DNA from 4 places in the Arthrobacter sp. NPDC058288 genome. Region 1 is predicted to be linked to each of the others. Evidence: riboswitches for the same ligand, from Rfam matches in the RefSeq annotation. Region 1 holds a riboswitch; each other region holds the start of a gene.

The links. A riboswitch is a leader RNA that binds a small molecule or an ion and turns the genes downstream of it on or off. The one in region 1 is predicted to bind cyclic di-AMP.
Region 2: it holds a riboswitch for cyclic di-AMP, as region 1 does, so the genes downstream of both, ACFVWT_RS18945 (M23 family metallopeptidase) here and ACFVWT_RS06270 (NlpC/P60 family protein) in region 1, are expected to answer to the same signal.
Region 3: it holds a riboswitch for cyclic di-AMP, as region 1 does, so the genes downstream of both, ACFVWT_RS12965 (C40 family peptidase) here and ACFVWT_RS06270 (NlpC/P60 family protein) in region 1, are expected to answer to the same signal.
Region 4: it holds a riboswitch for cyclic di-AMP, as region 1 does, so the genes downstream of both, ACFVWT_RS20825 (hypothetical protein) here and ACFVWT_RS06270 (NlpC/P60 family protein) in region 1, are expected to answer to the same signal.

What each region holds. Positions count from the first base shown of each region.
Region 1 is NZ_JBHVYH010000001.1:1,302,371-1,309,453, forward strand. It holds gene ACFVWT_RS06235 (CPBP family intramembrane glutamic endopeptidase) at 1-491, shown strand, start outside; gene ACFVWT_RS06240 (ribonuclease Z) at 387-1,421, opposite strand; gene ACFVWT_RS06245 (DNA alkylation repair protein) at 1,520-2,038, shown strand; gene ACFVWT_RS06250 (hypothetical protein) at 2,005-2,244, opposite strand; gene ACFVWT_RS06255 (S-layer homology domain-containing protein) at 2,286-2,807, opposite strand; gene ACFVWT_RS06260 (hypothetical protein) at 2,791-3,357, shown strand; partial or broken gene ACFVWT_RS06265 (polysaccharide deacetylase family protein) at 3,309-3,821, opposite strand; cyclic di-AMP (ydaO/yuaA leader) riboswitch at 4,053-4,247, shown strand; gene ACFVWT_RS06270 (NlpC/P60 family protein) at 4,251-5,015, shown strand; gene ACFVWT_RS06275 (hypothetical protein) at 5,148-5,753, opposite strand; gene ACFVWT_RS06280 (DUF1918 domain-containing protein) at 5,948-6,142, shown strand; gene ACFVWT_RS06285 (DUF5129 domain-containing protein) at 6,204-7,083, opposite strand, start outside.
Region 2 is NZ_JBHVYH010000008.1:149,467-156,549, forward strand. It holds gene ACFVWT_RS18935 (heavy metal translocating P-type ATPase) at 1-2,005, shown strand, start outside; gene ACFVWT_RS18940 (hypothetical protein) at 2,244-2,606, opposite strand; gene ACFVWT_RS18945 (M23 family metallopeptidase) at 2,919-3,743, opposite strand; cyclic di-AMP (ydaO/yuaA leader) riboswitch at 3,745-3,987, opposite strand; partial or broken gene ACFVWT_RS18950 (IS5 family transposase) at 4,524-5,318, opposite strand; gene ACFVWT_RS18955 (DUF3093 domain-containing protein) at 5,384-5,878, opposite strand; gene ACFVWT_RS18960 (hypothetical protein) at 6,531-7,064, opposite strand.
Region 3 is NZ_JBHVYH010000004.1:69,200-76,282, reverse strand. It holds gene fdhD (formate dehydrogenase accessory sulfurtransferase FdhD) at 56-928, opposite strand; gene ACFVWT_RS12990 (molybdopterin molybdotransferase MoeA) at 1,000-2,490, opposite strand; gene ACFVWT_RS12985 (DUF6457 domain-containing protein) at 2,487-2,858, opposite strand; gene ACFVWT_RS12980 (molybdenum cofactor guanylyltransferase) at 2,919-3,536, opposite strand; gene ACFVWT_RS12975 (HNH endonuclease) at 3,584-4,084, opposite strand; gene ACFVWT_RS12970 (NlpC/P60 family protein) at 4,308-5,072, opposite strand; gene ACFVWT_RS12965 (C40 family peptidase) at 5,213-5,905, opposite strand; cyclic di-AMP (ydaO/yuaA leader) riboswitch at 5,958-6,151, opposite strand; gene ACFVWT_RS12960 (M23 family metallopeptidase) at 6,265-7,083, opposite strand.
Region 4 is NZ_JBHVYH010000010.1:63,423-70,505, reverse strand. It holds gene ACFVWT_RS20840 (hypothetical protein) at 1-246, opposite strand, end outside; gene ACFVWT_RS20835 (response regulator transcription factor) at 494-1,234, shown strand; gene ACFVWT_RS20830 (ATP-binding protein) at 1,238-2,770, shown strand; cyclic di-AMP (ydaO/yuaA leader) riboswitch at 2,910-3,094, shown strand; gene ACFVWT_RS20825 (hypothetical protein) at 3,094-3,849, shown strand; gene ACFVWT_RS20820 (dolichyl-phosphate beta-glucosyltransferase) at 4,062-4,988, shown strand; gene ACFVWT_RS20815 (STAS/SEC14 domain-containing protein) at 4,992-5,360, opposite strand; gene ACFVWT_RS20810 (HAD-IA family hydrolase) at 5,426-6,130, opposite strand; gene ACFVWT_RS20805 (glyoxalase superfamily protein) at 6,175-6,552, opposite strand; gene upp (uracil phosphoribosyltransferase) at 6,690-7,083, opposite strand, start outside.

The DNA of each region.
Region 1 (7,083 bases):
ACGCCGTCAGGTTCCCCGTACTGACCGGGCACCCGTGGACGCGAACGGAGAAGTGGTACCTGGCCGCCGTCGTGGTGATGGGGTATGCCCTGCTTCCGGCATACATGGTCAATACCGGGGTATACAGCAACTGGCCCGCGGTATCGGACCCCGAGGGAATCTTCCGCCTCTTCCTCGGCACCAACGCGCTGGGTATCTGGGACGAGCTGTTCTTTATCTGCACCGTCTTCGCCCTCCTACGCCGGCACCTGCCGCTCGCACAGGCCAACGTGCTGCAGGCCGTCTTGTTCACGTCGTTCCTGTGGGAACTGGGCTTCCATGCCTGGGCCCCGGTCTTTATCTTTCCCTTCGCCATGCTCCAGGCGTTCATCTTCACCCGGACGAAGTCACTGTCCTACATCGTCGCCGTACACCTGCTGTTCGACTTTGTGCTGTTCATGGTCCTGCTGCATGCCCACAACCGCGCCTGGATTGACATCTTCGTCTACTGACACTGGAACCGCCGGGGCGGCAAGCCCGCCTTTAAGCCAGGACTCCCGCTGCCGTTTGGGTAACGGAATTCTGTCCAGATCCTGAGCGACGACGGCGGCGGCGGCCCGGCCTGCGCGGGCAACGGCCTGGTGCGCCAGCACCCCCACATCGACGTACCGTGACGAGAAATGCGTGAGGACCAGGGTCCCGGCCCCGGCAGAGGAGGCCAGCGCGCCGGCCTGGCCGGCGGTCAGGTGAAGATACCGGGCGGCGAGCGCGGCGTCATCGTCGCTGAAGGTGGACTCCGCCACGAGGAGGTCCACGCCGTCGGCAAGTTCCCCGGCGCCGTCGCATTCCGCGGTATCCATCACGAAGGCGAACCTCTGGCCGGGGCGCGGAACGCTCACGTCCGCCAGGCGCACGCCGCGCACTGTCCCCTCCCGCTGCAGCCGTGCGATGTCCGGACCGGCAATCCCGGCCGCGGCGAGCCGGTCCGGCAGCAGCGTGCGGCCCTCCGGCTCAGCAAGCCGGTAGCCGAACGTGTCGATGCGATGCCGCAGGGGCCGTACCTCCAGGCCGGGCGCGATCGGCCCCGGACCGGAGTGCGGATGCAGCCGCAGGTCCAGGCCGGGGGAGGCAAGGGACACGAGGGCGCGGACCACATCTCCGCCGGAGGCTGGAAAATGCAGCTCCACCGGGTGCTGCACGCCGTCGAGGACCATGCGCGAGAGCACGCCCGGAAGACCGTAGCAGTGGTCCCCGTGAACATGGGTAAGGCAGATTCGCGTGATCTGGCTGGCCGAAACGCCGGCGTGGATCATTTGCCGCTGGGTGCCTTCGCCGGGATCGAAGAGCAGCCCTTCGCCGTCCCATCGAAGCAGGTAGCCATTATGGTTTCGGGTCCGGGTGGGAACCTGCGAGGCGGTTCCGAGGACGACCAGTTCACGCATGGGACTGAGTTTCTCACGTTGCCGTGGAACGCGCTCGCGGGCCGCAGGCGGGTTCCGGGCCCCGTGTACGGCTCGCAATATTGGGACAGAATAGTCGGGTGACTGATGCCTGTGACTTTGTGGATGCCTCACTGCAGCGGGAGAGCTCCTGGCTCAGGGCAGACGAGTCGCAGGCACGGCTGGGCGACGGGCTTCAGTTCTACGGTGCATCCGTCGGCGCGGTGCGGGGCACCATCCGCGACATGCTGCGCCGCCACCGCGACCTCGGGCACGATGACATCACGGCCCTCAGCACCGAGCTGTGGTCGGTGCCCGTCTTCGAACGCCGCCTGGCGGCGGTTGTCCTGCTGCAGTCCCGGGTGGCGATGCTCAACAACTCCGACCTCACCCGCATCGAGGGCTTTGTGCGGGAGGCACAGCTGGGTGAGCTGGTGGACCCGCTTGCCGCCGACGTCGTCCGCCCCTTAGTGGCGTCGTTGGAGGGGCAGGCGAGGACGCGGGCACATGCCGTGCTGGAGCGCTGGGCGGGGGATCCCGATCCGTGGCTGAGGCGTGCGGCGGTGCTCTCGCTTGCGGAAGCCGCTCAGCCGCCGGCCCGCCGTTCCACGACCGCGTAGGCCCTGCCTTCCAGGAACTCCCAGTCGGTGACCACCATGAACCCGAGGGCGCTGACGCGGTCGTTGAGGACCAGGATGTCAAAGCCGCCGTCCCGCGGTTCGGCGTCCCACGTCGCCACATGGAGTTCCTTGCCCTCAAGGATCAGCAGCTCCGTGTTGACGTCGAAATCCTCCTGCGGCTGATCGCTCAGCTGGCAGATGGCCACGCAATAGTTTTTCACCTACGTCATCGGCTTCATGCGGACGCCTACGCCGGGAAGGCGCTGCGGTAACGGTAGAGGAAAGCGGCTACCTGGTCGCGGTTGACCGGCAACCCGGAACGGTAGGTCCTCGTTCCGTCGGCCTCGGTCCAGCCGTTGGAGATACCTTGCGACGCAAGCCATGAGATCTCTTTGAAGAAGGCAGTTTGCGGGGAAATATCGGTGAAGGGCGATGCCCCGGGGCTGTAGTTCGGACTTCCGGCGAAACGGTACACAAACGCGGCCACCTGGTCACGGTTGACGGCCAGAGCGGGCCGGAAGGTCTTTGTGCCGTCAGCTTCGGTCCAGCCGGTGGTAATGCCCTGGGACGCCAGCCAGGAAATCTCCTTGAAGAAGGGTGTCTGCGGCGTGACGTCCGTGAAAGGCGATGCTCCCGGCGCGTAGGCCGGGCTGCCCGCCAGCCGGTAGAAGAACGCAGCCATCATGTCGCGGCTGGCTGCAACGCCGGGACGGAACGTGCGAGTTCCGTCGCTTTCACGCCAGCCGACGGAGATGCCCTGGGCTGCCATCCAGTTGACCTCGGTGTACAGCGCCGCGCCCGGGGGTACGTCAGCAAACGAGAGAGGCGACGGCGAGGGAGACGGCGACGGGGATGGTGAAGGCGACGGAGACGGGGAGGGAGACGGAGACGGGGAGGGGGAGGGAGACGGCGGCGGCGACGTCACGGGGGACTGGCCCAATGCCTGCGCCACTGTACGGACCGACGTCGTGCCGTTTGCTGTCCGCGCCGCCAGCCACGTGACGAACTCCTTGAACAGCGCGGGGCTGATGGACAGCGACGGATCCGTTCCGTTCGCAATCTCGTGGAACGTCAGCTGCAGCCAGCCTCCGGTTGTCTCGGCGTTGGTGACCGTCGCCTGCAGGTCCGCCAGGGTCCAAGTGGCGGCCACCTGGTCCGGAGCCTTGGTGACCATGGGTTCCTGCGGCGGGAGCGTCTCGGCGACAGGGCAGTCGGCGCAACTGGCGGGAGAGCGGATGTCGCCGAGGCCCCGGGAGCTGGCATACCCGCAGCCGCTAACTGCGGACTGGGCTGTCGCATTTACCGCCGCGAAGGGGTAGGCAAAGTTCCGGACGGTGAAACCCCAGCCTTCGAGGGTCGACTTGCTGTTGCAGGCCTCCGCGCTGGCGGCCGCTGCGCTGAGCGTTGTCATGTCCGGGTGGGTCACGCTGTGGCCGCCGATTTCGTTGCCGTCGGCCGCGAGGGTGTTCAGGTTTGCCTGGGTGAGGAATCCGGACTGGCCCACAAAGGAGGTGGTGATGAAGAAGGTTCCCACCAGCCCGTGGGCTTTCAGCTCCTGCGCGGCCGCCAACTGGCTGCCCAGGCCGTCGTCGAATGTCAGGCTGACGATCGTTGGCGCCGCCGCCTTCGATGTGCCGGCTACGCCCACCACCGTGCTGACAGCAAGCAGCAACGCACCCAAAACTGCGACCCAGCGCCTCCCATGCCGGCGTCCGGGCGAAGGCTCAGTGGGTTCCGCGGCGCGATGCGCGGGCTTGCGGACAGGCTGATTCGACCAACGCATGATGCCTCCAAGCGTGTGAGTCCCCCCGCAAGAACATGCACGTAGACTACGCCTCGCGGCGTCAAGGGAAAACACTCGACTTTGATGAACGCATTACCCGAGTACACCGCTGCTACCTGCACGCGCGGCCTTGGCCGGATGGTGCCGTTATTCCAATGTGACATCGGCCGAGAGGCACGCGTACGGTGGAACGGTGCCCGTTATCCCAGATACGGGCACTCCCGGGCGGATTGCCTAACCCTGCCGCGGCCCGGGATCCGATCAAAACCATCCGGCAGGGACGGGGAAACCACTTTTGGCCTGCAGCGTTGTTGTGCAGGTCTTCGGGGTGAAGCCGCAAGCCGTCCGCTGAGCGGATGGCAACTGCGGCCGGGTGTCTCCCATCCGAATCCGACAGCTAACCTCGCAGGCATCGGGAGAGGTTACTTCATGTCTTCACGCACACTACCCGCTCAGCATCCGTCAACCGCGCCTGCAGGACGCTCCGGCTTCACAACGACCCGCGGCAGGAACAGGGTTGGCCGCCAGGCAGCGGTGATTGCGGCGGCTTCGGGTCTGGTCTTGTCCAGCGGAATGGCTGCTCAGGCCGCCGAGGCTCCCGCCGAACGCGACTCGGCGCCGGCGGCCGCCCCCGACACCCGGGCGCAGGCGGGTGCCCCGCTCAGCGCCGATTCCCACGTCCGGATCAGCTTCGAGCGCCCGGACATCAGCACCACCCCCGCTCCGGTGGAAGTGCCGGTCGCAGAACCTGCTCCGGTGGAAGCGGTTGCCCCCGCTGCAGCGCCGGTTCCGGTTGCGGCGCCGGAGGCTCCTGCCGTTTCCGTCCAGGTTCAGGCAGCGGCGCCCGCTGCGGCTCCGGCCCCGGCCGCCGGCGGTGTCAATGCCGCCATGGTTTCTGCTGCCTACGCGCAACTGGGCATTACGCAGGACTGCACCGCCATGGTGGAAAAGGCACTTGGCTCAGCCGGCATTCCCGTCGGCGACCTGGCACCCATGCAGTTTATGAACTACGGCTCGGTGGTGGGGGAGCCCCAGCCCGGCGACATGGTGGTGCAGTCCGGCCACGTGGGCATCTACATCGGCGACGGCCAGGTGATCAGCGGCGGCATGAACGGTGTCAACGCCACCGTCACGCACCCGTTGTCCTGGCTGACGGCCACCGGCGGCGTGACTTTCGTCCGCGCCGGAGCCTAGCCTTCCCGCCGCAGGCCTAACCCCCGATCCGTCCTCCCCGCCGGGCGGGAAACCCGCATGACAGGCCGGTGACCAGCTGCCTTGGGGCGGCGGGTCACCGGCTTTCCCGGATCCGTGCGGCGGGGCGGGTGTTCAGGTCGGAGACATCGCGACCTGGACCGTGCTCTCGCCCTGCGCGAACTTAATGCGCAGGACCGCCTCGCGCGTGTCCGCCGGGATAGTGAAGCGGACCTCGCCCGACTTGCTTGAATCGCCCGCGACTACTTCGTCCAGCCCGGAATCGGGGGAATTGCTGACTCCGCCCACATTCAGCCTGAACGCCGCGTCCCAAAAGTTGATGTCGTACCGGCCGTGGTTGGTGCATCTGAGCGTGAACGTCAGTGCGATCTTGCCGGACACATCCGGGCGGGCACGGGCGTCGAGAATCTCGTATTCGACGTCGGCAGCCCTGTAGTTGCGTCCGGCCGGCAGGGTCACGGCCCATTCCGGGCTGTCACCGGCGCCGGACCCTCCACCTACCGGGGGGACAGTGCCGTCCGTCTGGGTAGTGCGGTCCGGCTGCACGGAGGCTCCGCTGGCGGAGGATACAGCCGATGACGCGGCGGGCCGCCCGGCGTCGAACACCCCCAGCTGCCCCAGGCCGAGCAAAAGCCCCGTCACTGCAGTGATCACCGCTGCCGTGGCGGTCAGCAGACCGGGCAGCGTAGCCCACCAGCTCGTGGGTTTTTCCTCCGCCATAGCCGTTCCCCCTGGCTCCCGTTCCAAGGTCAAGATCCGTAGTATCCCTATGGTCCTGCCAAGCGGCCACGAACGCCAGATGGCGGTAGGGCGCGGCACGTGTGTCCCGGTCCGGCAGCGAGGAACTGTTAGTGCGCAACGGCCCTGTTGTCCCTGCCCCTACCCTCGTAATCTGGTTCTTGGAGGTGATTGCCATGAAGGCAGCCCAGGGAGACCGGATCACGATCCGGGGCAAGACGGTCGGATCAGCGGTCCGGCACGGCCAGATCATCGAGGTCCACGGCGCCGACGGGGCGCCGCCCTACGTGGTGCGTTTCGATGACGGCCATGAAACCACCGTCATTCCAGGTGGGGATTTTGTAGTCGACAGGATCCACCCGCCGCAATGACACGACCGGCGTAGCGCCGGCAGTTCCTTGCCAAATGTGTCAACGGACCTGTCGAGGCCGCCTAGAAACCGGACGAACTTCCGGACCCGGAAAAACTGCCCCCGCTGCCGCCGTAGCCGGTAGTGCTTCCACCGCCGCGGGCTGTGCTGACGCTGCCCACGCCGGTGCTGAATCCTGTGTTGAAGGCCGGGACCGAGAAAAAGTAGTAGGAGGGATAGACCGTGCCAAGGATGCTGGGTTCGTAAGTACGGCCATGCTTGACCTTGGTACCGGCCTGCGCGCTGTCCATTTCCTCGCGCATCAGCCTGGCTTCCCGGTCGGTCTTCGCGAACCCGGCGATTACTGTGTCCGCATGGTTTTTCAAGAGTTCGGTCAGGTGCGTCCGGGCATCCCGCAGCCGGTCCAGGGCCGTTTCAGGGCTAATGGTGCCCTCAGCGAGCTCGGCCGACCAGCGCTCAATCTCCCGGTGGCTCTGGTCGCGGAAGGACCGCAGCGCCGCGGCGGACGCCGAGTCGCCGGCGGCGTGCCGCTTGCTGAGCATTTGTTCCAGGGCCGCCAGGTCACTGCGGAACGGTGCCAGTTGCCGGTCCCATGCAGATGCCCACGCTGATCCCCGGTTCAGCAGGGCGTTGGTGTCGGCAATGACGTCATCCAAGGCATCCAGTTCAGCGGAAGCGTCGGCAAATTCCCGCACCAGCTTGAGGTTCGGCCGCCGGCTCATGCCCCGTGGTGTGAGCGCGTGGGCCCGGTTGGCCAGCTCCGTCGCGGCTTTGTACTTGGCGAGGAAGGTGCGGTGCTTCTCCAGGACGGTGCTGCCGTACCGCGAGGACTCTGGAATGGTGCCGGCGTTCAGCTCGGTGACCTGCAGATCCATGCTGACATTGGAGTAGCTGGCGTCCCCTCGGGCGAGCTCATTGCGGCCGGCGACTCGGGTGCGCCAG
Region 2 (7,083 bases), on a different contig from region 1:
CGAAAAACATGAAAAACACGACCACAAGCATGAAGAGCATGCGGACCATGACCATAAGCACGGCGGGATTTTCGGAGAACGCAGCGAGCTGATCTTCGCGGTGCTCTGTGCCCTCACGCTGGCCACGGGCTTCCTGCTCGGGCTGAGCCCGGCGGTGCCGGACGCCGTTTCCACTGCCCTGTATGTCGCAGCGTATTTCTTCGGCGGCTACTACACCACCAAGGAAGCCATCCAGACGGTGATGGCCAAACGCTTCGAAATCGACTTCCTCATGCTGGTCGCGGCCGCCGGCGCCGCGGTACTCGGGGACCTGGCCGAAGGCGCCCTGCTGCTGGCCCTGTTCAGCATCGGCCACGCCCTGGAAAGCTACGCCATGGGACGGGCACGCCGGGCCATCCAGGCGCTGGCCGAACTCGCCCCGGACACCGCACTCGTCAGACGCGGCAGCGCCGAACAGGAAATCCCGGTCGAGGAACTCCGCGTCGGTGACACCGTCATTATCAAACCCAACACCCGCATCCCCTCGGACGGTTACGTCACCCTCGGCCAAAGCAGCGTGGACCAGTCGGCCGTGACCGGCGAAAGCATCCCCGTGGACAAAGCCCCGCTCGCCCCTCAGGCGCCCGGCGGCGAAAACGACATCCCCGCGGAAAGCCGAATCTACGCCGGCACCGTGAACGGATCCGGGGTTCTGGAAATCGAGGTCACCCGGCTGTCCAAGGACTCCACCCTCGCACGGGTCGTGCGGATGGTCAGCGAAGCCCAGGCCCAGACCTCCCCCACCCAGCGCTTCACCGACCGGTTCCAGCGGGTGTTCGTCCCCGCGGTCCTGACCTTGGTCGTCGTGCTGCTGTTCGCCGGCCTCGTCATTGACGAACCGTTCTCCGCCACCCTGTACCGGGCAATGGCGGTTCTCGTCGCCGCCAGCCCCTGCGCCCTGGCAATCTCGACCCCGAGCGCGGTCCTGAGCGGGCTCGCACGGGCCGCACGCGGAGGGCTGCTGATCAAGGGCGGCGGCGCCCTGGAAAACCTCGGCACCCTGCGGGCGATCGCCTTCGACAAAACCGGCACCCTCACCGAGGGCAAACCGGAAATGACCGACGTCGAACCGGCCGACGGCGTCAAGGAATCCGAACTGCTTTCCGTCGCCCTCGCCGTCGAGTCACAAAGCGACCACCCGCTGGCCGCCGCCATCGTCACCGCCGCCCGCGCCCGGCTCGACGGGACACCCTTAATCAAAGCCGGGGCGGTCACCAGCATCACCGGCCGCGGCGTCAGCGCCCTGATCGACGGTGAAGAGGTCCACATCGGCAAACAACTGCTCTTCAGCGAAATCGACGGTGCCCCGTTGACCAGGCACATCACCGAAACGACCGGCCGGCTTGAAGCCTCCGGGCGGACCACCATGGTCGTGCGCCGCGGAACCCGGTACCTGGGCGTCCTGGGCCTCATGGACACCCCCCGCACCTCCGCGGAACCCGTCGTTGCCCGGCTCCGCCAGGCCGGCATCCGCCACATGATCATGCTCTCCGGCGACAACCAGACCGTCGCGGACGCCGTCGCCGGCCAGCTCGGACTCGACGAAGCCCGCGGGGACCTGCTGCCCGAAGACAAGGTCAAGGCAGTGATCGACCTGCGCACCCGCGAACACAAGGTCGCCATGGTCGGTGACGGCGTCAACGACGCGCCCGCCATGGCCAACGCCACCGTCGGGATCGCCATGGGCGCCGCCGGCTCCGACGTTGCCATGGAAACCGCCGACGTAGCCCTCATGGGGGACGACCTGGAACGGCTCCCCTTCGCCGTGAACCTCAGCCGCCAATCCAGCCGGATCATCCGCCAGAACCTCTGGGCAAGCCTCGGCGTTGTCGCGATCCTCATTCCGGCCACCATCACCGGGACCATCGGCATCGGCCTCGCCGTCCTGATCCACGAAGGATCCACCCTGCTCGTCGTCGCCAACGCCCTCCGCCTCCTGGCCTACCGCGAACCCAAAACCACATAGCGGTCCTTCAATGTCACGGTCCGGCACAGCAGGAGTCCTGCTTTCACCGGTGATGATGGACGCGGTTTGGCTGGAGAAGAGGGCGTCGGGCCCCTCATTAGCGCCCGCTACTTCCCGTGGGGCCCGCGGCCGCAGCAAGATCCCCACAGCAGAAGACTATCGACCACGCTCCCGCGGTTTCCGCCATCGCCTTGCACGCAGGGCCGGGGTTTGCGTCCCGGCACGGGGTGCGGTGGCGCTACGTGCTCGTGGGTGTTGGGGTCGGTGTGATGCCGCACGCCTGGAGCAATGCCGTGACCGAGGCGGGCGGCACCTGGTCCCCGGCCTTGGCGATCTCCTCCAACGGAGTGATGACTTCGGCCGGGACGCCGGCGGCCCTCGCTGCAGAGAGCAGGCCTGAGAGGACCTGCTTATCCTGCGCGCTGAGCTGACCGTCCTGCAGCGGCGAGCAGATCTGGCCCCGTACCACGTCGGCGGCGGCCGTGGCTGCCTGTGAGGCGGTATCGCTGGCGATGCCTTTCGCGGCGTCCTGCACCTGGCCACAGCCGGCCATCATGAGAAGGAACGGGACACCGATCAGGGCGGCAAGACGACGCTTCATCCTCCCATCGTGTCGCGGCACCCGGGGCGCTCTATCGGCCGGCGCAGCGGACCACCGGGCATTGATCTGCTCCCGGGAACCACCTTCAGGACACTCAATTTTGCCTGTTTGGCCCGGTACTCCTGTAGCTGTCCCTACCCCACAAGCGTCGCCGCGTTCACCACGCTAAGCACCGGCGGGTCGGGGACAAACCGCCAATGCCGACCGTCCCGGCGGGTCCACTTCGCTGCGGCCCGTGCGCTGGTGTTCTTCCTGGCCTTGCGGGCAGATAGCACCGTCAATGGTTTGAGGAGGCCTGGGCAACAGTTGACTTTAGAGCCAGCCGTTCGGGTCGACAACTTCGCCGTTGACTTCCACCTCGAAGTGGAGGTGGCAGCCGGTGGAGGCGCCCGTGGTCCCGCTGAAGGCCACAACGTCCCCCCGGGACACTGTCTGTCCCTGGGTCACGTTGAAGGAAGACAGGTGATTGTATGTGGTTTTCAGACCATTGCCGTGATCCACGACCACGCGGTTCCCTCCGCCATACGGGTGCCAACCCGCGAAGGTGACTGTGCCTGTAGCAGCGGCCGCGACGGAAGTGCCGCACTGCGCCACGAGGTCCTGGCCCCGATGGAAATCCCCTGAACCGGCCGTGATGGGACTGACCCGGTACCCGAAAGGCGAAACCGTGGTCATCGCAGCCAATGGAGCGACAAGAGTTCCGGCGGAGGCTGCGCGGGTGATGGAACCGGCCGATTGGGCACTGAGTAGCTGTTTCAGCTTGCGGTCCGGGTCCGCCTGTGTGCCAACGGCGGAGCGGCTGAAGCTTATCTCGGCGCCGGCGGCGGCGGAAATTTCAGGCTGGGCGTCGGCAAAAACGGCGGACGCGCCCTGGCCAGGTTGTTGCGATGCCATCACCGGGCCGGTCACCGGAACGCTCACGGTGAGTACCAGGCCCGTGGCTGCCAACGCGATGCCGGCCTTCTGGCCCATGCCACTGGCACCGGCGAAATCAGTGATCTGGCGGAAGGGCCCCCGGCGGCGGCGTGCTTCCCTGTGCGGATCGCGGGGCCTGGCCGCGGTAAACGCCTCGATCGTCCGGAGCGCCGGAACGGGGCCTGTCGCGCGGCGACGGCCCCTGGGGTATTGCGTGGCCAAGTTTTCCTCTCTGGATAGCCTGCGAAGTTAGCTGTCGGATTCGGGTCAGAGAGTTCAAAGACCCGGTCCGCCGTAACAAGCACCCTGCGCAAAGATGTCCATGAGGAACGTTGCTCGAAGAGGGCTTGCTGCTGACGGACTTCACCCCAAGGCAGTCCCGAGACTGCCGATTGTGGTTCCTCCGCCTCTGCCAGTTGATGACTCGTGCACCTGATCCGCTGGCAGAGCTCGGCTCCGGATCAGGTAACGCTTTGGTATCGATGCTTGAACTCAAATACTAGTCGACAAATCCGACGGTAATAAATCCGTTATCTTCCGGAACGGCACGTCACTGCGCCCGGTGGGAAGAGCATCTGGCGCGAACGATGCGCCGCGGACTACGCCGAAGGGTTGGCTCAGGCACGGAAGCGACCTTGGAGTAATCGAGTGGTCGTTCGGGATGGGTTGAGTGCATCCTGTCGTCCGTGACAATCAATCCCGATGTTGCGAACGCCGTCATTCGGAACTGGGATCCATGGTCTGTCGACGCCGGATCTGTTGCTTGGAACAGTTGTCAAATGTAGGACAGTGTGCTGCTTCTTCCCGTGTCGAAGAATGTTGAAGCGATCTATAAGTTCTCGGAGTGGCAGCTCACTCCGATCAGGTCGACCCAGCTGGCGGCCCGTCTCAAGGTCGCCAACCCGTCGGCCTCGGCATAGTCAGAAAGCTGCAGGACAGCGGGCTGGTAATCCACAAGCCCTCCGGGGACATTGAGCGAACCCAGGGCTAGGTCGTTTCTCCCTATTGACGCAGCCAGATAACGACGACGCACGACGACTCCAGCACGGTAGGTGAGAGCGAGTCGTAGAGGGTTGCGATTGCTCGACATTGCTTGAAGAGGCTGAAGGACCGTTCGACGCTGTTGCGGCCTTTGTAGGCCTGGGAGTCGAAGTGCACGGGTCAGCCGCCGCGGGAGCCGCGACGCTTTCGGTGCCCGATCTGACCCGAAGGCTCCGGGATCACAGCTTTGATGCGTCGGGTCCGCAGCAGAGTCAGGTTCGCGCGGGACGAGTACGCATACCGCGTGCATAAGAGCAGGGAACATCGGCGAGTCTACGCCTGGCCGGTGCCAGAATCGCCAGGGGTCGACCTTTCCCGTCACAGGCACGATGGATCCTAGTACTCAGGCCTCCGCGGGAACGCCCGATGGCGTGGTCCAGTGGTTCTTCAAACAGTTTCTTGTAATTCGGAAGTTCCCCCCTGTGGCACGGGGGAAGGTTCGTCCCGTGTTGGTTGGGCCCGATCAATGGTCGAGGCGACAGGGACGGTCCAATCGATCAGCCCTGCGGCGTCGGCCTCCGCCAGGACTCGGCTGAAAATCCGGTCCCAGATTCCGTCCGCGGCGAAACGGCGATGCCGCTTCCAGACCGTCTGCCATGGGCCGAACTCCGCGGGCAGGTCCCGCCACGCGATCCCACCCCGGTATCGGTAGATAATTCCTTCGACGACCTGGCGGTGGCCCCGGAACGGCCGCCCTCTCCGCCCCTCCGAGCTGGGAAGTAGAGGCTCGATCCGGGACAACTGATCATCACTTAGGGAGAGCTGTTCGTGACACCCTCAAAGGATTCCAGCCACCGGCCCGCGTATTTAGGAGACACGCCCTAGTGCCGCTGGGCTGACAGGGCCGCGATCAGCTGGTCGGGGTGCCGGGTGGACGCCAGCCAGTACGGGGTCCGGTCGGAGGGATCGGTGATCTCGATCCGGACCACCGGATCCACCCAGCCACGGATGCACAGAAACGCCAGGCCATTGAGACGGGTGCCGCGTTCCGCCGTCGCTTCGGCGCGGCGGAACGCCGTCGTGGTGCCGACGAAGCTCCGTTCGATCGTGGCCCGGCCCACACGCAGCGTTGACCCGGTCACCTGGATTGTCGGGGTGGAGCGGACCAGCACTACGAAAATGATGGCGAACAGCACAATAGCTCCGGTGATCCCGGCCGCGATGCTGATGGGCGCCAGAATCAGGATTCCGGCGCTAGAGAAGCCCGCGGAGACCAGCCAGATCCAGAAGTTCGGCCAGAGCTTCTCGGTGTAAAGAACGCTGGCGTCACCGGGTGCGCTCTTTTGGGCAGGCGCAGCTCCACTGGATTCAGGCATACAGCCAGCTTTCCACTTTTCCCGGGCTATTTCATCTTGGCGGCGGCCGTGGCGCCCCGTGCGCCACCGGCCCCGCGCCCGGGGCCGGGGTTACGTCCATTAGCGTGGTGTAAAGGCCCCGGTCACCTACACCTTTACCGCCCAACCCACCCAATAGAGGACAACCCCAAGCTGGTGCCCCTCGCGAACTCAATGACGGGTCCGTGAGCGTGAGTCCCCGCCGTCCAGGACCAATGCGCACAAAATCTAACGCTTAGTCATTGTTGGCGTCCGGTAACGATCGTTCGCAATACACTCAAAGTCGAGTTCGAAGAAGGGCGGAAGCACGGAGCCTCATTTGTAATGCTTCGCGTGTACCCTCCTATGTAACGTCCAGCCGGGTTACTGATACATCTTTGGGGACGCGTATCGGATATGTGCGGGTCTCCACCCATGACCAGCACCCCGAAGCCCAGCACGACGCCCTAACAGCGGCCGGCTGTGAGCTTGTTGCAGGCTTCGTCTTGTTCGGAACCTGCCCGGCATGCCCGGAGGCAGCCGGCCCAGACTTCTGGTTGTCCGGCGTCGCCCGAGCAAAGATGCGTTCGGCCGGACCCGAATTTCCACGGCCGGCCGCAGACCAGCATGGCCGGCCTCCCGTGGCAGGAGCTCGTTATTCGTTGACGAGGACGGGCACGCCGACCGCTGCGGAGACGGCCGCGCCCTGGTATTGGGCGGGAACGGAGATGGCGAACTCCTGGTGTCCTTCGGGGGCGTCGGGGTGCGTTTCTTCGCTTCCGCGGTGGTGGACGAAGCGTGCTGTGCCTAGCAGGCTGCCTCTGTCATCGTAGAAGCCGGCCAGAACCTGGAGGTCGAGAAGGTCGCTGAGGGTGCCGGTTGTCCTGACGGTGCCGCTGACCGCGGAACCGTTGAAGGCCAGGCCTTCGAGCACGAACCTGTCATCGAGCGGTCCAGGAATCTGTACGACCTGGCCTGTCCCCGGCCCCGGGGCGTGAAGACCCGGCAGGTCCGGCTCGCCGCCGGCCGCCGCCAACCCGGGAAAGCTGGTCCTGGCTGCCGCGGATACCGGGCCGGGGACGGTTACCGCCTGTCCGGAGGGTTGCTGTGCTGTGATGAGGACGAACGTGGTCAAGGCCAAAGCTGTGATGAGCAGGCCGGCAGGCAGAATGAATCGGCGGCGGAGCATAGTTTTTAGTCTCATTCTC
Region 3 (7,083 bases), on a different contig from region 1:
CCATTCGATGGATAAAATCTACTGTGCCGGGTCCAATAAGCCAAGCATTCTTGCGCTATCCCGCCACCGGGGCGGGAGCAGTTACGCGGTGGTCTCCGGCATAGACGTTCAGGGTTGAACCCCTGCTGAAGCCGGCCAGGGTCATGCCGCTGGCGGCGGCAAGCTCAACGGCCAGGCTGGAGGGGGCGCTGACGGCCGCCAGCACCGGAATACCGGCGAGCGCCGCTTTCTGGACGAGTTCGAAGGATGCCCGGCCGGAGACCTGCAACACGGTCCCGGCCAGCGGCAGCAGCCGTTCGCGCAGCGCCCAGCCCACCACCTTGTCCACGGCGTTGTGGCGCCCCACGTCCTCGCGCAGGCACAGCAGCTCCGCGCCGCCGTCGTCGTTGATCCTGAAGAGACCCGCTGCGTGGACACCCCCGGTGGCGTCAAAGACGGCCTGTGCGGCACGGAGTTTGTCCGGGAGCCCGGACAGCGTCTCCACGGGCACGGTCATCGGATCCGCCGCGGGGCTGAAATGCGACGACTTGCGGACGGCATCAATGGAATCGGTCCCGCAGATGCCACACGAGCTTGACGTGAAGATGTTGCGTCCCCTGTCAGGGCGGACGACGTCCGGCCTGAGCTGCGCTTCCACGACGTTGAACGTCTGCACGCCGTTCTCGTCCTCGCCCGCGCAAAACCGCAGGGAGATGAGCTGCTCGGGGTTCCAGATGATGCCCTCCGAGACCAGGAAACCGGCCACTAGGTCGAAGTCGTCGCCGGGCGTGCGCATGGTGACGGTAAACGGAAGGGAATCCAGGCGTATTTCCAGCGGTTCCTCCACAGCGAGGACATCCTCCCGGTGCCGCACGGGAAATTCGAGGGACTGGGGTGAACCGTCCAGGACGAACCTGTGGATCTTGCGGCGTTGCGTCATGCGGGCCACGATGTGCTCCTTATAGTGCGGGATATGACCATCATTGCAAGCCCGGACCGCCTTCACCAGCCGGGACCGCCCTAGCCAAGCAGCGCGCTCCAGTCCACCGGGCCGTCCGAAGCTGATGGCTTACGCGGAGCGTTGCGGGGGGCGGCCTTGGCCTTCGCGGCGGCGGGTTCCGCAGCCTGGATCGGAGCGCCCCAGGGCAAGGCGAAGGCGGCCACCGGCTCGCCCAGTTGAACGCCGTGCGGCGGAACAACAAGGACGCCATCGGCAGCAGCCAGACCGCGCATCATGCCGGGCCCCGTGTGCCGGGCAGGTGACGCCATGCCGTACAGCAGCCTGAAGGGCATGAGCCGGGTCCGCCCCGGATCAGCCTCGATCATCTCCCCGCAGGGCACATCATGGACAGGGGGGAGGTTTCCGTGACCCAGGGCGGCCAGAAGGGGTGCGCCCACGGTGCAGAGGGCCATCATCGCGGCAAGCGGATTGCCGGGCAGGCCAAGGATGAACCGGCCATCCGGCAGCTCAGCAAGGACCGCCGGGTGTCCCGGGCGCATCGCAATGCCGTCTATCAGCAGGCGCCCGCCGAGTTCCGCGACTGCACGGCGGAGGTGGTCGGTCCCGGACCTGCCGGTTCCGCCGGTGGTGATCACGACGTCGGCAGGCGCCTCGTCAGCTGCCGTCTCCCCCGGGTCCTTCGGCAGTACCGATCCGCGATCCGGCCCGGCGCCGTCCTCCCGGCCGGCGGATTCCGGCCCGTCGTCGGCCAGGGCAGCGAGCCATTCACCGTAGTCGTCGCCGATTTTTACTTGCCCGGCGCAGATACCCCCGAGCATCTCGACCACAGCCCCCAGCTGCGGGCCGAAGGTGTCGCGCACCTTCCCCGCCGCAGGCAGGCCCGCGGTGACCACTTCGGAGCCTGTCAGCAGGATCCTGACCACCGGTTTCCCCTGGACCTGGAGGGAGTCGTGGCCGGCCAGTGCCGCGAGGGCCAGGTGGGCGGGGTTGAGGACTGCGCCGCTCTTGACCAGGACGTCGCCGGCTGCTGCTTCCTCGCCTGCCTTACGGATATGTTGGCCGTTCTTAGGTTCACCGGGCCTTGCTGCCCCGCCCAGGGCAAGGACGGGCAGCCCTTCATCGTCCGTCGTCATCATGCCGCTTTCGCTGCGGAGCACAGCCTTCGCGCCGGGGGGTATGAGGCCGCCGGTGACAATGGGGCTGGCCTGGTGCGGAGCCAGCCTCTGGCCGGGTTCGGCCAGAATCCATGGTCCCGACCCGTTCACCGCCCAGCCGTCCATGGCGGATGAGGCGTAGTGCGGCATGTCCTGGAGCGCCGTAATATCAGCCGCGAGCGTCCGGCCCAGTGCATTCCTGAGCGGCACCGGCCCCGGCGGGATGGGTGTTGCGCAATCGAATGATCTCTGCCGGGCCTCCTGCCAGGTGTGCGCTATATGTGTGTGCCCGTCATCGGCCGCGGCGGGTGTGCCCGGTGCGGCGCGGCGGGCGGGTTCCCCGTGGTCAGGAACGTCGCTGGCGGCGTCACCGCCGTCCGGCGGCGCAGCCGTCATGCGCTGGTGGTTCCGCTGTTGGTGGACGGTCCGGAGGAGTGATCGGTCCGAACCGGCTCTGAAGCTGCTGAGCCGGACTGCCCCGCAGCAGTCGGATCCACTGCTGCATAGTCCACGGCGAGCGCCCGCGCCACACCCAGGGCCGCCTGCATGGAAACCGCGTCCGGGGCTTGCCCCGAACCCGTCGCCATACCTGCCGCGAAGCCTGCGATGAACGTTGTCAGCGGCGCTGCCGGACGCACGACGGAGTGGGCCGCGACGCCGGCCAGCGCCAGCACTTCATTGACATCCACCTCGACGTCCTCCAGCTCGAAGGCTTGCAGCAGCGCCCGGCACCAGTCCTCCAGCGTTTCGTCCTGGCTTTTCACTGTTGCCTCCAAACTCAAATTTCGGTTGCGGTGCCACCGCACGGTCCCACCGACGGTGGCTCAAGACCTTGGGCGGGACACGCCTAGCGCGGCAGCATCGTCCCAGGTATCCACGTCGTCCGTGGCACCGGCAGGGACGGTAACAGTCCGCACGTCCAGCCTAGCAAGGAGGGCGAAGACTGAAGCCCCTGCAAACCCCCCGCTCTTCTCCATTTCGTCCACGGAATGTTCTAGCGCGGCCGTGCTATAAAAACCTGCAAGCGGTTGTTTGCGGCCATCAGGAGAGGCAGACATGACTCCATCCACCCCTGCATGGTCCGGGCCAGGGTCCGCGAGGGCGGCCCGAAGGGCGGCAACAGCCTGATCCGCTTTCGGCATGTCGCAAGCCAGAATCAGCGTCATCGCGGCCCGTTGCGGACCGCGGGAGTCATCCAGGGCCGCGAGCCCGGCAGCAATAGCGGCTGCAGGTCCCGCAAAGGCCGGTTCCTCCCGGCACGTCAGCACATCGGACGGCAGTTCTCCCGGATCCGGACCCACCACCACCGCGGCGCCCGCCCCCGCAGCCGCCGAAAGCGCCCGCGACAGGAGGGTGGCGCCGTCGTATAGCAGCCGGGACTTGGGCACGCCGCCCAGGCGCGATGACCGGCCGCCGGCCAGGATTAAGGCATCAAACTCCACAAGGCCAGCCTAGCCATTGACGGCAGGACCGGCGCACAGATGATGACTTAGGCGGCGGATTCCGGGAGAAGGAAGGGGTCCCACGCGGGAGTGGGTTTTTCCAGCTCTTTGATCTGCCAGATGGTGCCGTGCGGAGGTGCAGGCACGAACCTGAGCTTCCAGCCCATCTCGGCAGGCGTGTGGTCGCCCTTCACGTTATTGCATCGAAGGCAGGCGGCCACCAGGTTTTCCCAGGAGTCCGCACCGCCCCTGGATTTCGGGTGGACGTGGTCAATGGTGTGTGCTGCCTTACCGCAATAGGCGCAGCGGTGGCCGTCACGGCGCAGGACGCCCCGGCGACTCACAGCTGTGGTGGTGTTGTACCGCGGCCGGATGTAACGGTTTAGGAGAATCACGGACGGACGGCCCAGAATCTCCTGCGGGCCAACGACAGGATCGTCGCCCTCGGCCACCACGCTAGCTTTTCCGGTCAGCACAAGAACCAGCGCCCGGCGGAAGGTTACAACCGCCAGCGGTTCATATCCAGCATTAAGAACGAGAGTGCGCATGCACATACCTCTTCACGGCCACACCCGTCAGGGGCTCGAGGGCCGGCTGCCCTCTGCTTGTCCGGGCTTTGGATCGACAACACAAGAGTAAACACTCAAGTGGCCGATCACCGAATCGGGCCTTTACCATACACTCCGTGTCGGCAAAAATTCACCTGCCGGAAACGCAGAAGAACCCCTGCCCGGAGGCAGGGGTTCTTCCGTCAAGCACTAGCTGGAGGCTTTAGCCGCCAACGCGGATGAAGACCGGACCGGAGCCGACGTTGACGCTGAACAGGGAGGTGGTTCCGCCGTTCCAGCCGCCGTGCACGGCCTGGCCGTTGCCGACGTACACAGCGATGTGGGCCATGCCCATGCCGCCGTTCTCGTAGTATGCGAGGTCGCCCGGCTGCGCCTCGGCTGCACTCACGGTGCGGCCCAGGGAAAGGTAACCTGCCGGCCAGCCGTGGTAGTTGATGCCCACGGCTGCAAGGGCGTTGGTGGCAAGGGCGGTGCAGTCCTGGGCAACTCCGAGCTGGGCGTATGCCGCAGCTGCGATCGAAGCGCCCATTCCGCTGGCAGCGGCGGGAGCTGCCGGGGCCGCGGGGGCAGCCGGTGCGGATACAGTCTCAGCGGCGGCAGCAGGAGCCGCCGCGGGGGTAGCCTCCTGAACCTCTACAACCGGCTTCGGAGCCTCAACGACCGGAGCCGGGGAGGTGGAAACAGCCGGCTTCTCGAAGGAGATGGCGATGCTGGAGGCGGCCGAAATGTTGGCCGGAGCGGAAGACTGAACTTCCAGGGTGGAAGCAGAGGTCGCTTCGCGCTGAACGTTGGTGTCGGCAGCGTTGGCTGCGATACCGCTCGTCAGGACCAGACCGGAGGCAGCAGCGATAACCGCAGCCTGACGGCCCATGCCACCGGCATTGTCGCCGACGGCCTTGGCAATGACAGCAAGCGAGTTGGTCTTGGTAACCTCGGCGCGATGCCGTGCGATGGCACGTGTAGTCATTAGTTCTCTCTTTCGTTTTCCTCAGACTGCATGGCAGGCCGCGGTTTTTGGACGCTCCGGCATCTTGGGGGTAAGCCGGAACGGCCCGAACAGGGTTTTTTAGCGAAGGACGCGCGCTTCAGCGAAGGGAAGCGCGTGTTTTAGCGAAGCGTGTAGAACGCAGAGGTGCCCGTGGCGGACACAGCGTGCAGGAGGGTGCCCTGCGAGGGGTTGAGCGCGCTGATCATCATGCCGTTGCCGACGTAGATGCCAACGTGGGCGCCGCCGTTTTGCATGACGAGATCGCCCGGCGCCGGAGTGGAGGTGGGCGTCATGGCTGTCCATGCATTGGTGCGGGGGATGCTGATGCCGGCCTGGGCGTAAACCCACTGGGTGAAGCCTGAGCAGTCCCAGCCGCTGGGAGTGGTGCCGCCCCAGACGTAGGGGCTGCCGATACCCGTGTAAGCGATAGCAGCAAGGCCCGATGCTGCTGCTGAAGAAGCGGCGTCGGCAAGCTTGCCCGCCTTGGCCTCTCCGGCAGCCTCAGTGGAGGCCTCGCTGGCATCTGTACCGGTGGACTGTGCCCGAACGGTTTCAACCTTGGGCGCTGCCTTCGTGGTCACTGCCGGACGCTCGAAGGAAACAGTCGCAGTCGGTTCTGCAGTTACGGTCAGCTGGGCCGACTGTGAGCCGGACTCCGTCGAAGCGGAAACGCCCAGGTTGGTATCGGCGGCATTTGCCGGCATCCCAACACTGAGGATCAGTCCGGAAGCAGCTGCGATGACAGCTGCCTGGCGACCTACGGTCCCGGCGTTGGCAGTAACGGCCCTGGAAACGGAGTTCAACGGGTTCATACGAACCGTTTGCGCGCGGTGGCGCGCAGAATTGTGACGTGCAGACACGAAGGTAGCCTCTCCCAATGCCTACGAGGTGAGCTGTCGGATTCGGATGGGAGTCACCCGGCCGCTCGGCTTCCTGGGAAGCGTTGCGACTTAACCCCAAGGTCTTCTTGCGAAGACCAAAATTGGTTCCCCCGCCTCTGCCAGACGATGTCATGCGAACGGACCTTGAGCGGTGGCAGAGTTAGGCAATCCACTCAAGAGCGCCAACTTCGGAAAAGTTGGCGTGCTCTAAACGGTACAGGATTTCCGAACGAATGTCACATTCAGGTCACGGCATGTCACAGGAATGCGAGAGTGACCCATCGCTTGGATCAGAGCCAGCCCAGCGGGTCGACGACTTCGCCGTTGACCATCACTTCAAAATGGAGGTGGCAGCCAGTGGAGGCTCCGGTGGTCCCGCTAAGCGCAATGACCTCGCCCCGGGTGACCTTCTGGCCGACCTGGACACTGGACGACGAGAGGTGGTTGTACGTGGTTTCCAAGCCGTTGCCGTGGTCAATCACCACACGGTTTCCACCGCCGTACGGGTGCCAGCCGGAGAAGGTCACGGTTCCGCTGGCCGCGGCGAACACGCTGGTGCCGCACTGGGCCGCATAGTCCTGGCCACGGTGGAACTCCCCGGCTCCGCCCGTAATCGGGCTGACGCGGAACCCGAATGGCGATGCGGTGACCATCTGTTCCAGCGGCGCACCCAGGCTGCCGGTGGATGCCGCGCGGGTGATGGTTCCCGCCGACTGCGCGCTCAGCAATTGCTTGAGCTTGCCGTCAGGATCCCCCTTGGTGGCCACGGTGGTCCGGTTGAAATCGATCTTGGCGCTGGCGGCGGCGGAGACCTCCGGCTGCGCCGCGACTGCGGCGGCGGCGTTTCCCGTGTCTGACGTGGCCACCATGGGGCCTGTTGACGGGACGGTCACGGTAAGGACCAGTCCGGTGGCGGCCAGCGCTATGCCTGCCTTCTGACCCACGCCGCTCGCCGAAGCGAACTCCGTCACCTGGCTGAACAGGCTCCGTCGCCGGCGCGCATCACGGTGTGCGTCGCGCGGCCTGACCGTCATTACGGCTTCGGCCACGGGGTACTCCGAAGCGGGACCTGTCGCCCTGCGGCGGCCCCTGACGGTCTGCGTGGTCAA
Region 4 (7,083 bases), on a different contig from region 1:
GTCGTCCGGAAAGCCGGCAGGCGGCGGCGCACCCCAACTACCGGACGGACGGGACGGTCCCCACCCCGTCTCCGGCAGCGCGCCGGAGGCAGCGTCCGACGGCGGCACTCCCCATCCGGAGGCCTGCCCGCCGTTGGCGGGGCTGTTCACGGGGAAGTTCACACGACCGCCCGCCGGGATCGGCTGGTCTTCCGGAGTCTTCTCAGAATCGTTTTCCGGAACCGGCGTGCTGTGGTGGTTGTTCATGGCGTACTCCTCGGGCAGGGGGCTTTGTCCACTCCAGCCTCGGAAGCGTTCCTGTGCGGGGCCTGTGCAGGGCAAGAGGTCAAGCTGTGACGTTTCCGATGCCGGTTTCAGTCCGGCGATTCAGCCGATCCGCGCCGGGCAGCCCAAGGAGGGCCCACCACCGCGTTCAGCTCGCTAGGCTGGGATTCACAGCCAGCGCACAGGATCCCCATAGCGCCGGCTAAACCGCAGATCGGAGAGTTGTCCCATGGCCACTTCGCACTCCATGACCAACAACCTTCCCCAGCTCACCCACCCGGACGGTTCCCCCATCCGCGCCCTGGTGGTTGACGACGAACCCAGCCTCTCCGAGCTCATGAGCATGGGCCTGCGGATGGCAGGCTGGTCCGTTGCCGTCGCAGGCGACGGTCCCGAAGCCGTCAAGCTCGCCAAGGACTTCCGCCCGGACGTGCTGGTGCTGGATGTGATGCTCCCCGGTTTCGACGGCGTCGAGCTGCTCACCAGGATCCGCGCCTTCGCGCCGGAGGTGCCAGCGCTCTTCCTGACGGCAAAGGACGCCGTCCAGGACCGCATCCTCGGCCTGGCGGCCGGCGGGGACGACTATGTCACCAAGCCCTTCAGCATGGAAGAGGTGCTCCTCCGCCTGCACCGGCTGGTCCAGCGCTCCGGGGTGGCCGCCATGGACACCGCCGAACTGGTGGTGGGCGATCTTGTCCTCAACGTTGACACGCGCGAAGTGACCCGGGCCGGGGAGGAACTACAGCTGACCGCCACCCAGTTCGAACTCCTCCGCTACCTCATGGAGAACCCCAAGCGGGTGGTCAGCAAGGCACAGATCCTGGACCGGGTGTGGGACTACGACTTTGGCGGCCAAGCCAACATCGTGGAGCTCTACATCTCCTACTTGCGCAAGAAGGTGGATGCCAAGCACCCGCCCATGATCCACACCGTCCGCGGCGCGGGCTACGTCATCAAACCGGCGGATTGAGCGGTGCCCACACTTTCCGGCGAAATCCGCAGAGACCGCCGCCGGTGGCTTGATCCGTCAACCTGGCACCTGCGCACCCGGCTGGTCCTGGTGGCCATGGCGCTGCTGGTGGCCATCTGCGGCGCGATTGGCCTCTTCAGCTATGCCTCCATGGATTCCTTCCTGACCAGGCAGCTCGATGAACGGCTGGGGCAGGCCTCAAGGCTCTCGAACGAGGCAGGACGGCCACGGCCCAGCAACCCGTCCGGCAGGCAGGACGGGTTCGAAGGACCGGGCCAAGGTGTGGGTACCCTCATCGCGCGCATCGATAACGGGAATGTCAGCAGCGCCGGGTTCCTCGCCAAAGACGCCACCGTGGCGTCCCTCTCGCCCGAGGATAACCAGATTCTTTTGGCACTCCAGCACGACGGAACACCCGTCGATCGGGCCCTGTCCAACGGCTCCTACCGCCTGGTGGCGGTGGAGGCCCCGTACGGGGACGTGATTGTCACCGGACTCCCCCTCAACGAAAAACAGAACACGCTCAACTCTTTGGTATGGACGATGGTGATCGTCTCGATGGGCGGCCTGGTCCTCATCGGCCTTGCCGGAACGGTGCTGATCCGGCGCACCATGAAACCCCTCGAACAGCTGTCCGAAGTCGCCACGCAGGTTTCGCAACTGCCGCTCGACGCCGGCGAGGTGGCCCTCGCAGTCCGCGTCCCGCCGTCGAACGCGCATCCCGGAACGGAAGTGGGCAGCGTGGGCCACGCCCTCAACCTCATGCTGGACAACGTGTCCAAGGCACTCGAGGCCCGGCAGCAAAGCGAAACGAAGGTGCGCCAGTTCGTGGCCGATGCATCGCACGAGCTGCGCACGCCGCTGACCGCCATCCGCGGCTACACGGAACTCATGCGGATGACCGAAGACTTCACCCCGGACGGCCAAAAATCCCTCGCCAGGGTGCAGAGCCAGTCCGAACGCATGACCACCCTGGTGGAGGACCTCCTGCTGCTGGCCCGGCTCGACGAAGGCCAGCCGCTGAAAATCAGCGACGTGGACCTGACGCAGCTCGCGGTGGAGACCGTCAGCGATGAGAAGGTCATGGCCCCGGACCGCATCTGGCAACTGGAGCTCCCGGAGGAGCCCGTGGTGGTCCGCGGGGATGCCAAGCAGCTGCACCAGGTGATGGCCAACCTGCTCTCCAACGCCCGCAAGCACACGGAACCGGGCACCACCGTGGTCACCAGAGTGATGCGGTCGGCTGACGGCAGCGCCGTGGTGACCGTCACGGACAACGGTGCAGGGATCCCGCCCGAATTTGTGGACAGGGTTTTCGCGCGCTTTGCCCGGGCGGACGCCGCGCGAACCAGCCCGGCAGGCTCCGCCTCGGGTTCCGGCGGCTCGGGCGCCGCGGCTTCCGAGGGAACAAGCGGACTTGGCCTGTCGATCGTGCAGTCGATCGTGGAGGCGCACGGCGGAACCGTGGAGGTCAACTCGCGCCCGGGACGCACCGAATTCGCGCTGCGCCTCCCGGGAGAATCACCGGAAGCTTAACTCCGCCACGGACGGGCCTGCAGCACCCGGCATAAGCGCAAGCCAACGCGCCGCCGTCGTGATCCTCGTTACCGAAATGTGACTTAAGCGCCGGACTCCTGTACGGTTTTTAGAGTGCGGCCACCGTTCCGGCCGCATATCCGGATGGACGCCAAACTCTGCCGCTACCCGGATTTCCTCATGATCAGGCAGAGGCGGGGGACCCAGGTCTCCGGGCATTCTGCATAGCCGCCCTTGGGGTGAAGCCGACACGTGAAGTTCCGTGCGGCCGGATGACCTCATCCGAACCCGACAGCTAACTCCGCCGGCATCGAGAGGCAACCATGACTAAATCCACGCCAGAAGTACGTCCTGAGCCCGCTTCCCGCAAGTCCGCAGCGTCTGCGCAACGCTCACGCCACCGCGCCGAACCAGCTGCCAAGGCATCTCCGCTGTCCCGGTTCGCGGCCAGCCTGCAGGGCTCCGGCCGCCGGGCCGCAGTTGTAACCACGGCCTGTGCTGTGCTGATTGGCGTCGGTGCCGCCGGCCAGGCTTCCGAACCCGTAGCCCCCGCAACATCGGCAACGGGCGCAGGAACCACTGCGGCAACTGCCGACGCGGAACCGAAGCTCGCGTTCGAAAAGATCCTCGTTTCCGCCATGCCCGCACCGGCCTCTGTCAGCGTGACCGCGCAATCGTCGGAAGAGAAGCCGGCGGAGAAGGCGCCGGAAGCTCCTGCACCTGCAGCGGCCCCTGAACCGGCTCCCGCCCCGGCACCGCCCGTAGCAGTTGACGATCCCGCAGCAGCCCAGGCATATGCCGCCTCGCAGCTCGGAACGTACGGCTGGGCGGCTGACCAGATGCAATGCCTCACCACGCTCTGGACCAAGGAATCGGATTGGAAGACCACTGCCACGAACGCCAGCAGCGGCGCCTACGGCATTGTCCAGTCGCTGCCGGCCGAAAAGATGGCCAGTGCCGGGTCCGACTACCTGACCAACTTCCGCACCCAGATCAACTGGGGCTTGAACTACGTGAAGGAACGGTACGGCTCCCCCTGCGGCGCCCTGAACTTCCACTACGCCAACAACTGGTACTAAACCGGCGCCTGGCCAACTTGCTTCGTAAAACCGGAGGCCCCGAATCTACTACTGGATTCGGGGCCTCCGGCCGTATAGGCGTGATTACCTCCCCCTGGAGGCAGGGAAATGTCACCGGCGCCACCGTTCCTGTTCCCGTTGACGGTAAAACCCACAGCAGCTGCACAGCTTTGGCCTAAATCCTTCATATGCGGCCGCACCATAGTTGAACCATGACGCCCACAGACCTGGCCACGGGATCCCTGCCGCCCCCGCAACCCCGGGCCGCCGCCGACGCCCGGCCGGGTCCTCCCGCCCCGACGTTCCCCCGGCAGGGTCACGTCCGCCGGGCGCCCGTTGATACGCGCATGACCGGCACCACAGGAACCGCTCTGCCGGTGCTGGATGTAGTCATCCCGGTCTATAACGAGGAACAGGGTCTGGAGCAATCCCTGCGGCAGCTCCACTTGTACCTGGCCGATACGTTTCCCTACCCGTTCCGGATTACGGTGGCGGACAATTCCAGCACCGACGGCACGCTCAAGACCGCCGAGCGTGTGGCCCGGGAACTACGCGAGGTCACCGTGGTCCGACTCACCTCCAAAGGCCGCGGCAACGCGCTCCGCACCGTGTGGCTGGCCTCGCCGTCACCCGTGCTGGCCTACATGGACGTGAGTCTTTCCACCGACCTCGCTGCGCTCGCTCCCCTGGTCGCCCCGCTTCTTTCCGGGCATTCGGACCTGGCGATCGGATCCCGGCTGGCACGAACTTCCCGCGTTGTCCGCGGACCGTGGCGGGGGTTCATCTCCCGCGGGTACAACGTTCTGCTGCATGCGCTGATGGGTGCGCATTTCAGCGACGCGCAGTGCGGCTTCAAGGCTATCCGCGCAGATGTTGCCCGGCACATCCTGCCGCATACGGCTGACACCGCATGGTTCTTTGACACCGAGCTGCTGGTCCTGGCCGAAAGATGCGGTCTCCGCGTACACGAGGTCCCGGTGGACTGGACCGACGGTGGCGACGCCGGTGTGGACCTTTTCCAGACCGCGCTCGCCGATCTTCGCGGCATGGTCCGCCTCAGCCGCGACCTGACGACCGGCCGTATTCCGGTTCCGGAACTGCGGGCCCAACTCGCGCCGTGTGTTCCACCGCCGCGATGACGGCTACGGGAGCCGGAGCCACCGCATGGCTTCCTCCGGGCAGGTGAAATACCGCGTCGGAGCGGCAGGAGAATGAATGCTGAGGAAGAAATTGGCCAATGCCCGGTCCACCGGGGACGCCCCGAGGAGCGCCACCCTGGCCACCGTGCTGGGACGGGCAAAAACGCGCCGGGCGCCGCGGCTCATGGACTCCGTCGCAGCCATGTCCACCAGCATCGGAAACGGACGCCCGCGGCTCAGCTCATTGACCGCGGACATCACGGCCACCGCGGCTTCCTCGCAAATGGCCAGCCCTGGAATCCAACGCACATGCAAGACGCCGTTGCGCAGCTCGACAGTGCCCCTGGCGCCGTCAATCGGAATCTCGGTCATCCTATCCCCCCAAGATAGAGTCAGCCGTCCCGAACGACACTACTGGACCGGGAACCGGGCTGGGGTCAGAACCGGAAGGAAATCGTCCTGATGCCGGCGTCGTCCACGTCCGTTGTGACGGACACAGCGGAGTAGTCGGCGATGTGCATAACGCCGTCCGGCAACGGACCGGTGTTGGGCCCGATGGCAACAGTCCGGATCCCGGCGGCGACTCCGGCCGCAATGCCTGCCGGGGCATCCTCAAAGACCAGGGCATCGGCCGGCTCCACGCCAAGCAGTTCGGCGGCGCGGAGGTAACCTTCCGGGTGCGGCTTGCCGCGGGTGACGAGGTCGGCCGTGACGGCTGTGGCCGGCATGGCAAGTTTCGCGGCGCCCATCCGGATATCGGCCAGGATCCGGTCGGCGGAAGTCACCAGCGCCACGGCATCCGCCGGGAGGCTGCGCAGCAGTTCGGCCGCCCCGGGCAACGCCACAATGCCCTCGGTCCGCACCCGCTCCATGGCGCCGAGTTCCGCGGTCAGGGCCGCAACGTCAGTGCCGACGGGCGCAAACCGCCGCACTGTGTCCCCCGCCTGGACGCCGTGTGAGGTGCGGAGGATCTCGGCAATGTCCAGGCCGTAACGGGCGGCAAATTCGCCCCACACCTGCTCCACAACAGCTGTGGAATCGACCAGGGTGCCGTCCATGTCGAAAAGGACGGCACGGGTGATGATGGTGCTGGCGGATAGTCCCGCGGAAACCGGGGCGGGGGCATCGGGGCGAAAGCTCATCCTTCCATCCTGCCCCACCCGGGGCAGCGGCGGGATTCCGTGACCTAGCCGTTCGGGCGGTGGGGGATGTACTGGACGGCCCATTTGTTGCCATCGGGGTCGGCGAAGTGGACGAAGTGGCCCCAGTCCTGGACGTCGACGTCGCTGACGTCAACGCCGTTGTCCTTCAGCTGCTTGTGCGCGGCTTGGATGTCGCTCACCACAAGTTGCAGGCCGGGAGCGGTACCCGGCGGAGCGTCGTTGAGGCCTTCGCCGATGGCGATCGAACAGCCGGAGCCCGGCGGGGTCAGCTGGACGAAACGGATGCCCTCCATGGGACGTTCATCGTAGTCCGCGTTGAAGCCCACCTTGTTGACGTAAAAATCCTTGGCACGGTCCACGTCGGACACAGGCACAAACACCAGTTCAAGTTTCCAGTCCATGGGCCACAGGCTAGCCGCGGCCACCGGAATCCGGAAGAGGGCAACCGCTTCCCGAGAACGCGGGTGCGGGCCGGGGGCTGGGTTCCGGAACGCAGCCCCCGGCCCGCAGCCAAGGAGTGAAGAATCAGCCGGCCCAGCTAGCCTGCGATGCCGTAGAGGCGGTCCCCGGCGTCGCCGAGTCCGGGAACGATGTAGGACTTCTCGTTGAGCTTTTCGTCAATGGAGGCCAGGACAATGGTCACGTTGGCGTCCGAGAGTTCTTCCTCCAGCTTGGCCAGGCCCTCGGGCGCGGCGAGCAGGCAGATGCACGTCACGTCCGAGGCGCCGCGCTTGAACAGGAACTTGATGGCTTCGCGCAGCGTGCCGCCAGTGGCGAGCATGGGGTCCAGGACGAAGATCTGCCGGTCCGTCAGGTCCTCGGGGAGGCGCTCCGCGTACGTGATGATGTCCAGGGTTTCCTCGTCGCGTGCCATTCCCAGGAAGCCGACCTCGGCCGTGGGTACCAGCTTGGTCATGCCTTCGAGCATGCCC